2 regions of the Bradyrhizobium sp. IC3195 genome follow, and region 1 is predicted to be linked to the other one. Evidence: riboswitches for the same ligand, from Rfam matches in the RefSeq annotation. Region 1 holds a riboswitch; the other holds the start of a gene.
What was found. Region 1 has a riboswitch for cobalamin ahead of I6F09_RS13825 (DUF1636 domain-containing protein). Riboswitches for the same ligand answer to the same signal wherever they lie in the genome.
Positions count from the first base shown of each region.

Region 2: it holds a riboswitch for cobalamin, as region 1 does, so the genes downstream of both, metE (5-methyltetrahydropteroyltriglutamate--homocysteine S-methyltransferase) here and I6F09_RS13825 (DUF1636 domain-containing protein) in region 1, are expected to answer to the same signal.

Region 1 is NZ_JADYVG010000005.1:251,179-258,346, reverse strand. Features, by position in the region: gene I6F09_RS13845 (precorrin-8X methylmutase) at 1-525, opposite strand, end outside; gene cobG (precorrin-3B synthase) at 525-1,688, opposite strand; gene cobN (cobaltochelatase subunit CobN) at 1,685-4,933, opposite strand; gene cobW (cobalamin biosynthesis protein CobW) at 4,933-5,982, opposite strand; gene I6F09_RS13825 (DUF1636 domain-containing protein) at 5,979-6,353, opposite strand; cobalamin riboswitch at 6,447-6,669, opposite strand; gene cobO (cob(I)yrinic acid a,c-diamide adenosyltransferase) at 6,710-7,168, shown strand, end outside.
Region 2 is NZ_JADYVG010000014.1:134,827-141,994, reverse strand. Features, by position in the region: gene I6F09_RS24675 (hemerythrin domain-containing protein) at 1-119, shown strand, start outside; gene metE (5-methyltetrahydropteroyltriglutamate--homocysteine S-methyltransferase) at 1,388-3,733, opposite strand; cobalamin riboswitch at 3,833-4,036, opposite strand; gene I6F09_RS24665 (hypothetical protein) at 4,448-4,723, shown strand; gene I6F09_RS24660 (nodulate formation efficiency C protein) at 5,066-5,848, shown strand.

The DNA of each region.
Region 1 (7,168 bases):
CGCGGCCTTCGATTCGGCCGCGCCGACGAAGCCGACGGGACAGCCGATGATCGCCGCCGGCCGCGGACAGGCCGGGTCCTCCAGCATGTTGAGCAGATGAAACAGCGCGGTCGGTGCATTGCCGATCGCGACGATCGCACCATTAAGATGCGGCCGCCACAGCTCCAGCGCCGCGGCCGAGCGCGTGTTGCGCATGGACTGCGCCAGCGCGGGCACGGCGGGATCGCCGAGCGTGCAGATCACGGCATTGGCCGCGGGCAACCTCGCGCGCGTAATGCCTTCGGAGACCATGCGCGCGTCGCACAGGATCGGCGCGCCCTTCTGCAAGGCCGCGCGCGCGGCAATCGCCATATCAGGGGTGAAACGGATATGCGCCTCGAGGCCAACCATGCCGGCGGCATGGATCATCCGCACCACCACCGGCTCCTCGTCCGGCGTGAAGCGCGCGAGATCGGCCTCGGCCCGGATGGTGGCAAAGGATTGCCGGTAGATCACAGCGCCGTCGGTCTCGTAGGTGTGCGGCATCAGTTCCCTCCGACCAGGATGGAGGGATCGCTGACGATGTCGGCGCCGTTCAACCCGCGCAGCACCGGCGCGTCGCGGGTCGAGCCGTCGCGGACGAGATCGAACCCGGCACGCGTCGCAATCAGGGTAACCGCAGTCGCGCCGGAATGGGCGCAGCCCTTGCCGCAGCCGGAGACGTGGAGTCGCGCGTCGGCGGGGATGCGCGGCGCCAGCGCCGCGGCCAGCGCGCGCGTATCGGCATGGGCCTCGCGGCAGCGCGGCGCGCCGCTGCAGGCGATGACGCGTAGGGCCGGATCGAACGGCTCGGTGATGAGCCCCGTCCCGTTCGGCATCTCGCGCTTGCCTTCGCTCAGCACCATCCGCCAGGGGGTCATGCGCAGCGCATGGTCGCAAGCAGAGAATTGATGCAGGGTCGCGTGCAGCATCTGCCCGAACGCAACGCCAACCATCGCGCCTTGCGGATAGTGCCCGGGACGCACCGCGGCCATCACCGGCGCCGGCTCGGTCTCGCCGCGCAACGATTGAGGCAACACGGCGCCGGATGCGATGTGGGCTGCCATGCGCCCTCGCCCGCCGTTTGCACCGCCGGAGATGATGAACCAGCTTGCGAGCGCCAGCGCCGCGCTCACGGCCTGTCCGCGTTCAACGGAACGACCGAGCTTGGCGCCATCGGCCCGCACCAGGAGACCGCCCGAGCGGTCGCGCTCGAGGCGGATGTCGGCGGAATCGCCAGCGAGAACACGCGACCGCCCGTCATCGATGGCGAAGCCGAACTTGGTGGGAAGCGCCAGGCCAGAATCGGCAAGCGCCTCCTCGAGCTCCGCGGCGAGCGACTGCGTTTCGTCGCCGTTACTCCAGAACGGCGTCACCAGGATGTTGCGCCTGGCTTCGATGTCGGCGTCGGGATCGAGCAGCTGGAGCTGCGCAAGACCATCGAGCAGCGGCCGATGGCCGTCCTCCTGGACGCCCCTGATCTGCAGATTGGCCCGGCTCGTGACGTCGATCAGACCGTTGCCGAAGCGCTCGGCGAGTTCCGCAAGCCCGGAGATTTGTGGTGCTTCAAGGCGTCCCCCGAACGGACGCACGCGCACCACGAGCCCGTCGCCCGATTGCATCGGGCGCAGCGCGCCGGGACACCAACCCTTGACCGTGGTCGCGCTCATGAGGCCTCCCGCAGCGCTGCCGCAATCGAATTGCGACGTGTTCGCCAGAGCGAGGCCTCGTGCAGGCGCGTGAAGCAGGTTTCCATTGCGGCGAGTGCGGACGGATTTTCGCGCGCCATGAAGGCGCGGACGTCGTCGTTGCCGAGTGTCGCGTCGTAATAGAGGTCGAACAGATGCGGCGGCACGGCGCCGGCGAGATACGCAAAGGCGGCCATGTGCTCCAGCGTCGCGGTGATCTCGGCGGCGCCGCGGAAACCGTGGCGCATCATGCCGGCGATCCAGGCCGGATTGGCCGCGCGGGCACGAACGACGCGCGAGATCTCTTCCGTCAGCGTGCGCGCATGCGGCCCGCCGGGCCGCGTCGCATCGAGGTGATAGAGCGACGGCACGCCTGCCCCGAGGTGCACGGCAGCCGCGGCGATGCCTGCCTCATGCGCGGCATAATCGGCGGCGAGCAGCAGATCGGTTTCCGGCAAGTCCTGGACGTGGACAAAAGCGTCGGCGGACGCGAGACGCTGTTCGATACCTGCGCGATCCGGCTGCATCGCGCCATCGGCAGAGAACGCCCAGGACGATGCCGACAGCCACGCTTCGCCTGCGGCCTCGCGCGTCTCCGGCGTGAAGGCATCCGGGATCGCCGAGAGCCCGACGCCGTATTGTCCGGGCCGCGGCGCGAACACGCGGGACGCACGCTGGCGATAGGGATTCTCATCGCCCTCGTCCTCGCGCGCGGCGAGCGCCTCGGCGGCGGCTTCGAACAATTGCGCGAGCCCTGCGAAGACATCGCGGAACAGGCCGGATACGCGCAGCGTGACGTCGATGCGCGGACGGCCGAGCTCGGCCGGGGCGATGATGTCGTAACCGGTGACACGGCCGGAAGCGTGATCCCAGCGCGGCGCGAGGCCGGCCAGATGCAACGCCATCGCGAACTCTTCGCCTGCGGTGCGCATCGTCGCCGAGCCCCAGAGATCCACCACGAGGCCCTTCGGCCAGTCGCCGTGATTCTGCAGATGACGGCGCAACAGCTCCTCGGCAAGCTTGATGCCTTGCGCATGCGCCGATGGCGTCGGCACGGCACGCGGGTCGACGGCAAAGAGGTTGCGCCCTGTCGGCAGCACGTCCTGGCGCCCGCGATACGGGGAGCCCGACGGCCCGGGGGCAACGCGTTTGCCGGCGAGCGCGGAACGCAACGCGTCCCGCTCCTGATCGCCGCACGTGCCGCGGCCGAACACGTGCAGGCCGTCGCCGAACTGGCTTTCCTTGAGATCGCAGACGAAGCGGTCGATCCGCGGGATGGCTTCGGCCGGTGCGGCCATTGCATCGAGGCCGAGATCGTCTTCGAGACCCGCCGCCCGCGCCTCGTCACGGATCGCCGCGATCAGCCGCTGGCGGCGCGCGGGATCGAGACCATCGGCGGTCGAATATTCGTCGAGCAGGCGTTCGAGCCGGCGCAGGCCCTCCGGCACCGCGGATGTCTCAAGCGGCGGCGGCAGATGGCCGATCGTGACCGCGCCGATGCGCCGCTTGGCCTGCGCGGCCTCGCCGGGATCGTTGACGATGAAGGGATAGATGACGGGGAGATCGCCGATCAGCGCTTCCGGCCAGCACGCTTGCGACAGCGCCACGGATTTTCCGGGCAGCCATTCCAGCGTGCCGTGCGCGCCCATATGCACGACGGCATCGCAGCCTTGCTGCCGGAGCCAGAGATAGAACGCGACATAGGCTTGGCGCGGCGTGCGGGCGAGATCGTGATAATCGGCATCGCGCGAGGCCGCATCGCCGCGCTCGGGCTGGACTGCGATGATCGACCGGCCGCATTGGATCGCAGCGAAGTAGAACGCGCCGTCGCAGCAGCTCGGATCGTTCTCCGGTGCGCCCCAGGCCTGCACGAGATCGTCCTGCAAGGATTGCGGCAGGCGCGCCAGCCCCGTGCGATATTCGGCGACGCTCCAGGTCAAGCTCTGCTTCAATAGTTTTGCGCCGAGCGCATCGACCGGCGCAACGTCGAAGCCGACCTCCGCGAGATCGGAGATCAACGCCTCGACCGACGCCAGCGCGTCGAGCCCGACGGCGTGCGCGATCTGATGCGGCCGGCCCGGATAATTCGAGAGCACGATTGCCAACCGCTTCTCGCCGGCGGGCTTCTCCGCGAGGCGACGCCAAGCCGCGACGCGCATGGCAACGGCGTTGACGCGCTCTTCGTCGCGCCTGTGCGCTAGATGCGCGAATTGCAGATCGGGATCGCGCTGACCGGCCGATTTGAAGCTCACCACGCCTGCGAACAGGCGGCCGTCGACCTCCGGCAGCACCACATGCATCGCGAGATCGCCGGGCGACAGGCCGCGCAGCGATTCCGCCCAATCCTCGCGCCGCGCCGTCGAGAGCGCGACCTGGAACACCGGACAGGACGCGGCATCGAACGGCGTCGTGCCGTCGTCGCCAAGGGCCGAGAACGCCGTCGCATTGACGATCGCCGCCGCAGGATGTTGCGCCAGATGCGCGCGCAGCCAGTCGGCAACGCCCGGCGCCTTCAGCGAGGTGACGAACACACCGTAGGCGTCAAATCCCTTCTCGCGCAGCGCCGCAATCAAGGCGTCGACGGGCCCCGTATCGGCGGCGGTGAGATAGGAGCGATAGAACGTCACGAGTGCGCGCGGCTTGCCCTCGCCGCCCGCCGGCGCGGCAATGACGCCGCGCGCGGGATCGTAGAATCCCATCTCGGGCACGGTCATCTCGCCGATGACCGGGCCGGCATAGAGGCCCGAGGCCAGCGCGAGCTGCGCGATCGCGGCTTGCGCGGCGACCGGGCCACCGGAGTCGCAGAGCACCTTGAGCCGCCGCAGCGTCGAGACCGGCAGGGTCGAGTACGCATCCAGCCGCGCGTCGTCGCGGCCGTCCGCCGGCAGCACGGCGAGCACGATGTTGCGCTCTTGCGCGAGTTGCTGGAGCGCCGCGAGCCCGTATGCCCAATAGGACTCCCCGCCGATCAGGCGCACCAATATGCCCCGCGCCTGCGACAGCGTCCGTTCGATATAGGTGTCGACCGACAGCGGATGACGCAGCTCCGCGAGATTGGCCAGCCGCAGCGACGGCAGGCTGCCCCGACCGCGGCGCCAGCCGGCCGCAAAGGCGGCAAGGTCGGAATCCGAATACGAGAGCACCACGAGATCGGCCGGGTCCTGGCCGATGTCTCTTGGCGTCGGGGTCTCCTCGAGACCGCGGCTCTCGCGGAAGACGACGTGCATCAGATGCCAGATCCTGAAAGACCAAGTCCTGCCTTGATGGCGGCCTCGTCGATATCGCCATGCTCGCCGATCACGACGAGCTTCGACTGTCTGAGACCCGCGCCCCATGGCTTGTCGAACTGATGGCGCACGCGCTCACCGACCGCCTGCAACAACAGGCGCATCGGCTTGCCCGCGACCGCGATGTAGCCCTTGGCCCGCAGCACGTTCTGCTCGCGCGCCAGTTTCTGGACCGATGCGACCAGCGCATCGATATCCGCCACCTCCGGAAGGTCGATCACGACCGACGCAAAATCATCATGCTCATGCTCTTCCTCGCCGTCGTGATGCGAGGGCCGCGCGGCGAGATCATTCTCGGCGGCCGCACCGAGGCCGAGGATGACGCGCGCGTCGATCGCGCCATCGGTGACCGGCAGCATCGGCACGCGGCGCGGCATCTCGGCTGTGATCGCCGCCTTTGCGGCTTCGATTCCGGCTGCGCCCGCAAGGTCGGCCTTGGTCAGCAGCACGATGTCGGCGCAGGCGATCTGGTCCTCGAACACTTCTGACAGCGGCGTCTCGTGATCGAGATTGTCGTCCGCCGCGCGCTGCGCTTCCACCGCAGCCGGATCCGGCGCGAAGCGGCCGGCGGCGACAGCCTCGGCGTCGGCCAGCGCGATCACGCCGTCGACCGTGATCCGCGAGCGGATCTCCGGCCAGTCGAACGCCTTCAGCAGCGGCTTTGGCAGCGCCAGGCCCGAGGTCTCGATCAGGATGTGATCGGGCCGCACCGGCCGCGCCAGCAACTGCTCCATGGTCGGAATGAAATCGTCGGCGACGGTGCAGCAGATGCAGCCATTGGCGAGCTCGACGATGTTCTCCTCCGGGCAGTTCGCATCGGCGCAGGACTTCAGGATCTCGCCGTCGACGCCCTCGCTGCCGAATTCGTTGACGAGCACCGCGAGCTTCTTGCCGCCGGCGTTGCTGAGCAGATGCTGGATCAGCGTCGTCTTGCCGGAGCCCAGGAAACCCGTGACCACCGTAACCGGGACTTTTGCGAGCGAGTTCATTCAGCGGCCTCCGGCACGACGGTAACAGGGGGAATACGGGCAAGCGACTGCTTGCGGAAGATTTCGGGACGGCTGCGCCAGGGCACGATTCCGTCGGGCGTCGCCGCGTAGGCCGCAGCACCTGCGACCACGTCCTGCGCATTCGCATCGGACAGGCGGCCATAGACATAGGACCAGCGGCCGGGCGCGCTGAGCGCGACCGAGCAGCCCTGGCTGCACGCCGACAGGCATTCGACGGGAACCACGCTGACGCCCTCGGGCACGCCGGCCTCGATAATCGCGCCATGCAGGCGCTTGCCGGGCGTCGTCTCGCCCTCGCCAAGCGTCTGGCCGGCGCGGCAGGTGATGCAGACATGAAGTGTGACGGTCATCGCCTCTTCCAGATAACAGCGGGAGGCGATGAGGCGCACGGACCATTCTCCTGAAGGCCCGCTTCCCCGTCGCGGAACACCCCGTCCGCCGGTCCAAAACTCGTCCGCGCTGGCAGGTCTCCCGGCTTGCGGAGCAGGGTTTTGGCCCTTCGATCCCCGCCTTCCCGATTCCAAAAGGAATCAGTGGCTTCGGGCATCTCTCCGGTCACGGTCGCGGGGGCGGCTGCAGTTTGGACCCAAATCTTTGCGGATTCGGACCCTATCGCATTCCCTCTTCGCCTGTCATAGGACAGGAACCAACGCCAGGCCACCATTTGCCGGTGGCCGCCACTTGTCAAGCCGAAGGACCGGGACCGATGACGCCTGAACCGGAAACCCACACGACCGAGGAAACCGACGCCCGCCACGCCGCCAAAATGGCGAAGAAGAAGGCCGCTCGCGACAAGATCATGGCGACCAAGAGCGGTGAAAAAGGCCTGATCATCGTCCACACCGGCGCGGGCAAGGGAAAATCCTCCTCGGCCTTCGGCATGATCGTCCGCTGCGTCGCGCATGGCTTTCCTTGTGCGGTGGTGCAATTCATCAAGGGCGCCTGGGATACCGGCGAACGGCGCCTGCTCACCGGCCATTTCGGCGAACTCTGTCAGTTCCACGCGATGGGCGAAGGCTTCACCTGGGAGACCCAAGACCGCACCCGCGACATCGCTGCCGCGCGCGCCGGCTGGGAGAAAGCCAAGGAGCTGATCCTCGACGAGCGGCTGCGCATGGTCGTGCTCGACGAGATCAACATCGCGCTGCGCTACGACTATCTCGAC
Region 2 (7,168 bases), on a different contig from region 1:
GCGAGACAGCGGCAGCGACTTCCGATGCGCTAAGAGCGCATATTCTGCAATTGGAGCAAGAAGCTGAGGCCGAACGGAGCTCGGTCGCGTTGTCGTCCGCCAAGGCCGGCAATCCGTGACACAGCGCCGAGACGGACGGGCCGTATTGACGCGGCCGTTTGACAGCAGGAAGTGGACCTCATGCTCATTCTGTCGAAAGAAAATGGGGGGTGCTCGCGGGCACGTAGGCTGCCGCCCCCCCCCCAAAATGGCTTCTGCGCAACGTGATCGCTTCCTCGACCACCGGCGCAAACAGCATGGCGGAGCCTAGCTGAGCTCTGGTTCCGGCACCACAATGTAAACCTCGCAGGTCTGTCAGTTGCGCAGTGATATCGCGCGAAACGGACGCCTCTCGTGTCCGCCGACCGATGAGGACGGACGATTGCCGCCGCGCGGGTGCGGCGAAGCACTCCCACTCCTTGAGCCCCGCCCCATACGCTCTGAGACATCCGGCCGCAGCCGGTCCTACTCACTGCACGCGAATGCGAGGCACTGCCAGTCCCGGGTACGTTCAGCACCAACAGCAAGGCGCTGGACGTGGATCGCCACGACCAGTTCTGGCGCAATTGGATTTCAACAACCTATGGGGATCCGCATCGTAAATGATGCTCGTTCCTGACGCGTGACCGCTTCATCGCGATCCTACATACGTGTATGCGGCGTGCAGCATGCCCTCCCATTGGCCTTGGAGCGGCCATAGGCATCGGCGACACTCCGTAATCAGGTCCAGAAACCTCTGTTTGAGATCTATGAGCGGACCATGCGGAGGGTGTCACGAGCTTGATGATGCCGCGGTGCCGATAGGGTGCTCCTCAGCGCCCAAGCCGAAACCCGACTATCGGGTGGAACCGGTCGACCAAGGACTGCCTTAAGCAAGGTTCAAATTTAGCAACCGCTTATGCATTGGATAAGCTTGCGAGATCCATGGAGCCGGGCTTACGTCGCCCTGATCGAACATAAGGCTCCAGGCAGGAAAGCGCACCGAGTTTGCTGTCCTGCGGCGACCGCCCGGCATGCCCCCTCGCTGCTGTCGTAATCGTGCCGACGTGCTCATGAGCGACAAACCTTGGTGTAGATTCTAACTCTCAGGCTATACGGTCGCATACCACGGCATAATTGAGCTACGCTGATCTTGTGCTTCAACTCGGCTCAGATTTTCGGCGAATGTCCTCGCCGTGATCGAACTGGCGGCTTCGCCGATGGAAGTCCGCGCGAATGCGTCAGCTTCGCTCCTCCCAGACTTTCGCCCGGCCCGCTAAGCGGGGCGGGGCATTTTTTATGTTCCTAAGGCTCCCGCGCAAATGACCACAAGCGGATCAGCTTTGTCGAAAAGAGACCGAAGCCCGGATCAACGGCCTCGCGGATCGAATGCAGCGCGCAGTTCGCGGGCGGCAGTGACCATGTTCGCTAGCGCTGGCCGAACCTCCTCCCATTTGCGCGTCTTCAGGCCGCAGTCTGGATTGATCCAGAGCTGCGAATCCTGCAGCCGCGTCCGAGCCAACACCATCAGCTCCTTCATTTCGCTCGTCTCGGGAACGCGTGGAGAGTGGATGTCGTACACGCCCGGCCCGATCTGATTTGGATATTCGTAGTTCCTGAACGCGTCGAGTAGTTCCATTTTCGAGCGCGATGTCTCGATCGAGATGACATCCGCGTCCATTGCAGCGATCGCACCAATGATGTCGTTGAACTCCGAGTAGCACATATGCGTATGAATTTGCGTTTGATCGGCGACGCCCGATGAACAGATGCGGAAGCAATCGACGGCCCAGTCGAGATAAGCCGCCCACTCCGATCGACGCAACGGCAATCCTTCGCGGACTGCAGCTTCGTCGATCTGGATCATGGTCGCACCAGCATTCTCGAGATCGCGGACTTCGTCTCGGATCGCGAGCGCAATCTGGCGGCAGACCTCGCTTCTGGGAATATCATCCCGAACAAAGGACCAGTTCAAGATCGTCACCGGTCCGGTCAACATCGCTTTCATCGGCTTCCTTGTTAGTGATTGCGCGTAGCGCCACCAGTCCACGGTGATAGGCTTCGGCCGTGCTACATCGCCAAACAGGATCGGTGGCCTGACGCAGCGCGAGCCGTAGGACTGCACCCATCCGCTCTTGGTAAATACGAAGCCGGCGAGTTGCTCGCCGAAGTACTGCACCATGTCATTGCGCTCAAACTCGCCGTGCACGAGGACGTCAAGACCGATGTCCTCCTGCCAACGTACGGCGCGCGCAGTCTCCTCCTTGAGGAACTTGTCGTATTGCTCGTCGCTTATCGCACCTCGCGCATGCGCCGCACGGGCATTCCGGATCTCTGTGGTCTGCGGAAATGATCCGATCGTCGTGGTAGGAAAAGCCGGTAGTCCGAATCGATTGCTTTGGATCTCGGCCCGACGGGCAAATGGGCTCGCGCGCCGACACATGGTCTGGTCGATCGCTCTCATCCGGACAGCGACATTGGCATCACGGATTTTCGGCGAAGTCCGGCGGACAGTCGCGGCACCTTCCGACTCGGCAAGAGCTAACGCAACATTCTGGTCGCCTGCGAGTGCACGCGCTAGGATCGCAAGCTCCCGCATCTTCTGGACCGAGAAAGCAAGCCAGCTCTTGACGTCGGAAGCGAGCCCGGTCTCGAGTTCAACATCGACCGGCACATGAAGCAGCGAGCAGGATGGGGCGATCTGTACACGATCCTTGCCGAGCTTCGCAATCGCGGGTTCGAGCCGCTGGCGCAGCGACGACAAATTCGACCGCCATACATTCCGACCGTCGACGACACCGAGCGACATGACGAGATCACTTCGGCCGCCAGCGATGATCTGGTGCAACAACTGTGGCGCTCGAACCAGATCGAGGTGCAGCCCGGCAACTGGCAGGCTCAAGGCGGTGTCCAGATTGTCGCCGAGGTCGCCGAAATAGCTGGCAACCATGATCTTGATCGCCGGCCCCTCCTTGGCGAGCCGGTCATAGGCATGTCGCAAAGATTTTCGCGTCCCCTCATCCAGATCAAGAACTAGGCTGGGCTCGTCGAACTGAACCCAATTTGCCCCACGTTTGGCCAATTCCTGCATAACCTCGATATAGGGCGGTATCAGTTCATCCAGCAGTGAGAGTGGCTGGAACGTGGGATCGGGACTCTTGCCGAGCTTTAGGAATGTGACCGGCCCGATCAGGACGGGGCGGGTCTGAAAGCCAAGGGCCTTGGCTTCCTCATACTCCTCGATCGGCTTGCGAGAGCATAGCCTGAAAGTCTGTCCCCTGTGAAACTCGGGGACCATATAGTGATAGTTGGTGTCGAACCACTTGGTCATCTCCTGCGCGGGTGCGCCAAATCCGCGCGGTCCGTGACCGCAACTCGCTTCCTGGTCGTCGCATTGTGAACCGCGGGCCATGGCGAAGTATGTCTTGAGCGAAACGGATTCGGCTTTCGAGGCGTAGATCTCCGGGATGGCGCCAACCATGACACTTGTGTCGAGCACCTGGTCATACAGCGAGAAATCGTTCGATGGAATGACCGTGACGCCGATAGATTTCTGACGGGCCCAATTCGCGGCACGCAGGCCAGCTGCGTCCTCGAGCAGCTGCTGTTCGCTGCTTTTTCCGGCCCAGTAGCTTTCTAGAGCGACTTTGAGCTCGCGCCTTGGACCGATGCGTGGCGTTCCGAGCGTGGCAACAGGGAGGGAGAGAAGAGACATAGCGTTAACCCATGTTGGGGGCAAAGGCCATGGCGGACGCAGGCAGGGGAAGTCGCGGTGCGACGGCTGCTTGGCGCACCACCGGGACACCCCGCCCGTGGACGAATATAGTGTCGGGGCAGGTCTCCTGGCTCGCAGGTCATCGCTGCTGTCCGGCCTTCCCGAAGCCGCGCAGGCTTCAGTGACGTCGTTGGACAGCGGCTCGCCGCTCACAGTTGCGGGGGCAGCGCCGGCATTTTCACCGGCTTCCCTCTTAGCTCCGGATCAAATGGAAACCGGAGAACCTCGACGACTTGGATTATCGGCAAGAGCAGTCTTCCGTCAACCTCTCAGATCATGTCTCAAGCTGATGCTGCGACATCTGCTACGCGAATGACCGTGCATCTCTAGCATTGAGATGATGTAGCAGTGCTCTCCAATCAGCGATACCGCAATGAGCATCGCAGTTGCCCGCGGGTTGCACGCCAGATCGGTGGAAAGGACAAATGCGGCTTGCGCGGTCGGGGCCGCTGCCTCGAGCAGAACGCATTTGTCGCCAGTCCCAGCTTCCCAGCGGTTTTTCGAGCACGCGCGCCATCCAGCCACCTTCTCGACCAACAGGATCAGTGTTGAATAGGCCAAGACACTTGGCTAAGCCAGCAACTTACAACTTACCCGGGCAGCACGTTTGATTTGCGGTGCCAGCCACACCCCAAATGCTCGGCGAAGATCGGCTTGCCGTCGTTCGCCATCGAGTACAAAGCGCGCCTGACTGAGGCTGTTCTCGACTTCCGGAGCGCCGGACGTCGCGAAAGGAGCGCCAAACGCGCCATGGCCCCTTGGCCGAAAGTGCCCGAAGGCATGGCAGCGATCAAAAGCCCACATTCCGGCAACGATAACCGAACCACACGGTTCAATGACGGCAAACGTGCTGCCACTTCTCATCAGGAACTTGGCACCGAGGCGTTCCGCTGTGCCGTCGAACATCCGGTGCGTGACGGGGATGCATAAGCCGTGCTGGAGAGGTTGAACGGAAACATCGAGACATGCGCCAGTCGGAAAGTCGACAAAGAGGACACAAAACCGGTGCGAATTGCCGTCTATTATCTGGCACGAAGAATGCACGTCCTCTGCCTGCCCAGTCCTCCTGCTGGGCATGTCCAGCACAGCAAATTGAGGCTGTCGGTGGCAGTGAAGTTAGCGGCGCGTGACATAGAGGGGAGCGCCTGCTCGCACGGGAAAACCAGTGGTCGCCCCGTCGCGTCGCCGCTAACTTCTTGCGCTCGCGCATAACAGGTTGAAGGTTGCCTGCTCTGGAATGACGTGTGGATGAGACCGGATAGGCCGACGGTTATGAAGAAAACGTCAGGAAGACGCGCGCTATGGCTTTGGCTCGGTCGATCCCTGATCTGCCTGGCCGGGCTGGCTGCGACGAGCAACACTGTTCGCGCTAACGACAGCCCCCTTGTCGAAAGAGTCAAGTCAACGTGGCGAGCGCAAGACGGTGAGACAATAGAACAAGTTATCTCCAACGTCTCGAAGGTGGCACAGTTCGTCCCTCGGATGTGGGGCGTCGCTGAACTTGACCAAAATGAATATGTTTTTGTTTCTTGGACCAGGCACCGGGATGATAAATCAGACGAAGAGTACGTTATCACCTGGAAGGTCGCGCTCGACGGGACGATTGAACTTGCGTCGACCTATGCGAAGCCAATGGAATTGGGCTGGCGCGCCTTCGCGCTCTCGTTGATCGCCAGTGAAGTCAAGGATGGCGAAAGGGACGCAAATCTTGGCTTTCTGCATGACCCGGCCAACTTCAACTTTGTGACGACCATGCAAGGTCGGCTCGGTGATCTTCTGCGGCAGGGCAGCTGCACTATCGTTGATCCTGTTGGAGTGGACTACTTGCCGAAGCAGAATGACAAGCCGACCGAGAAAGGTGATCTGTGGCGCGTTTTGCTTGTGGTGAACTGTAATATCCCAGGGCCCCGCTATTTTACATACAACGGGGTCATCACTTTCGAGAAGAGCGAAGGACAAGATTGGGAGCCGCAATCCTCCTTTGCCAAGCGTATCGCGGCTTTTCCTCCTGGCTCCTGGTTCGCTCGCATGGAGCCAAAGGAACGGGAGGATTAGAAGGGAGCTAAAGGCCTCGGTAAATGATCGCGCAGAGCAAGATCGCGCCGTAGCTCCTGCAGGGCCGAACGCCTCAGAGCAACGGCAAGACTATCAGCTCTAAACTCTCCGGTGTTTACACCTTGAACAGTCGCGAGCTTTCCCGCGGCCTTCAGCCGGCCATCGAGAAAATGGGGCAGCACGATTACCTCCGATTCTTTCTGCGAGGAGTCGAGCTCAGCGGCGCGTGCCGCCTTGCGAGAGGCGGCTTGACCTCGGCGCACCCCACGCAGTGGAAGGACACCATTTGCGAGAGAACCAGCTCTCCATGCCATTCTTCACGGGACTGGGCCTGCAGATGCCTCGGGCCCAAGCCCGATCCGGCGTGCGAACCGCGCATCGCGCGACTGACTGGCACCCGCAAGAGCGTGACCATTCCGAGGCCGAGGTGGCACGCGGGATCGACTGCTGCGACGAAACCGGTTAATAGGGTAATGGGGCAGTGTTAGCGGCCCCGGCTTGACCACCGGTCCTTCAAGTGCCCCCAACGAGGAGCCGGAGCCGTGCGCGAGGCATCGAAGACCGGACTGAGTCGCCCGCTAGATTTCCTCGCACGCATTCGTCTGCGCATCGTAGATCCGGATTTGAAGCATGGGAAAGCGCTTCTTTAGTTCTGCTCCACCTGCCCTGGCGCCGTCTTTGGTTGCGAATTCAGCTCTGAGTCGGCCATCCACTTCAAGCGCGTAAGAAGAGACGGGCAATTCCCGGGGGGCTGAAACCATTTCATTTCCATTGGGTAGTGAGGTGGCTCAGAATGATGTGTAGCTTGAGTCGGCCATACCACACCAGAGCTACCTGCTCGGATGCCGCGATGGGCCTTGTGGATTGACGCCTCGCACCGAATGGCATCAGGACGGCACTCGCGATCGTCCGAACACGCGGGCGGCTTACCCCTCGCCGGTGCGTATACGAAGTAGCCACGGCTCCACATGGTTGTCCTTAAATTTTCCCGGCGCAAACGCATGCCCTCATGCCGTGCTGGGTAACTCTCAACACGTGAGTACGGGGAAGCGCACAACGAAAGAGCGGCCGCCAGTCGCGCCGACCGGGTCATGAAAAATCCTGGCCTTCTCCGAACGGGGCCGCGGCACCACCCGACCATCCCGGCTGGCTCTCAAGAGAGCTCCTGGTTTTCCGCGGTTTGCGCAAACGATACCGATTCACTTGCGCTGCGAGCGTTGAGCTGGACTCCGTGGCGCCTTTCGTCCAAATCTCTGATAGGACGCGAGACCAGATTTCTTTCGAACGTCGGTCTTTCCGTGGCAAGAACTTAAAATGTCA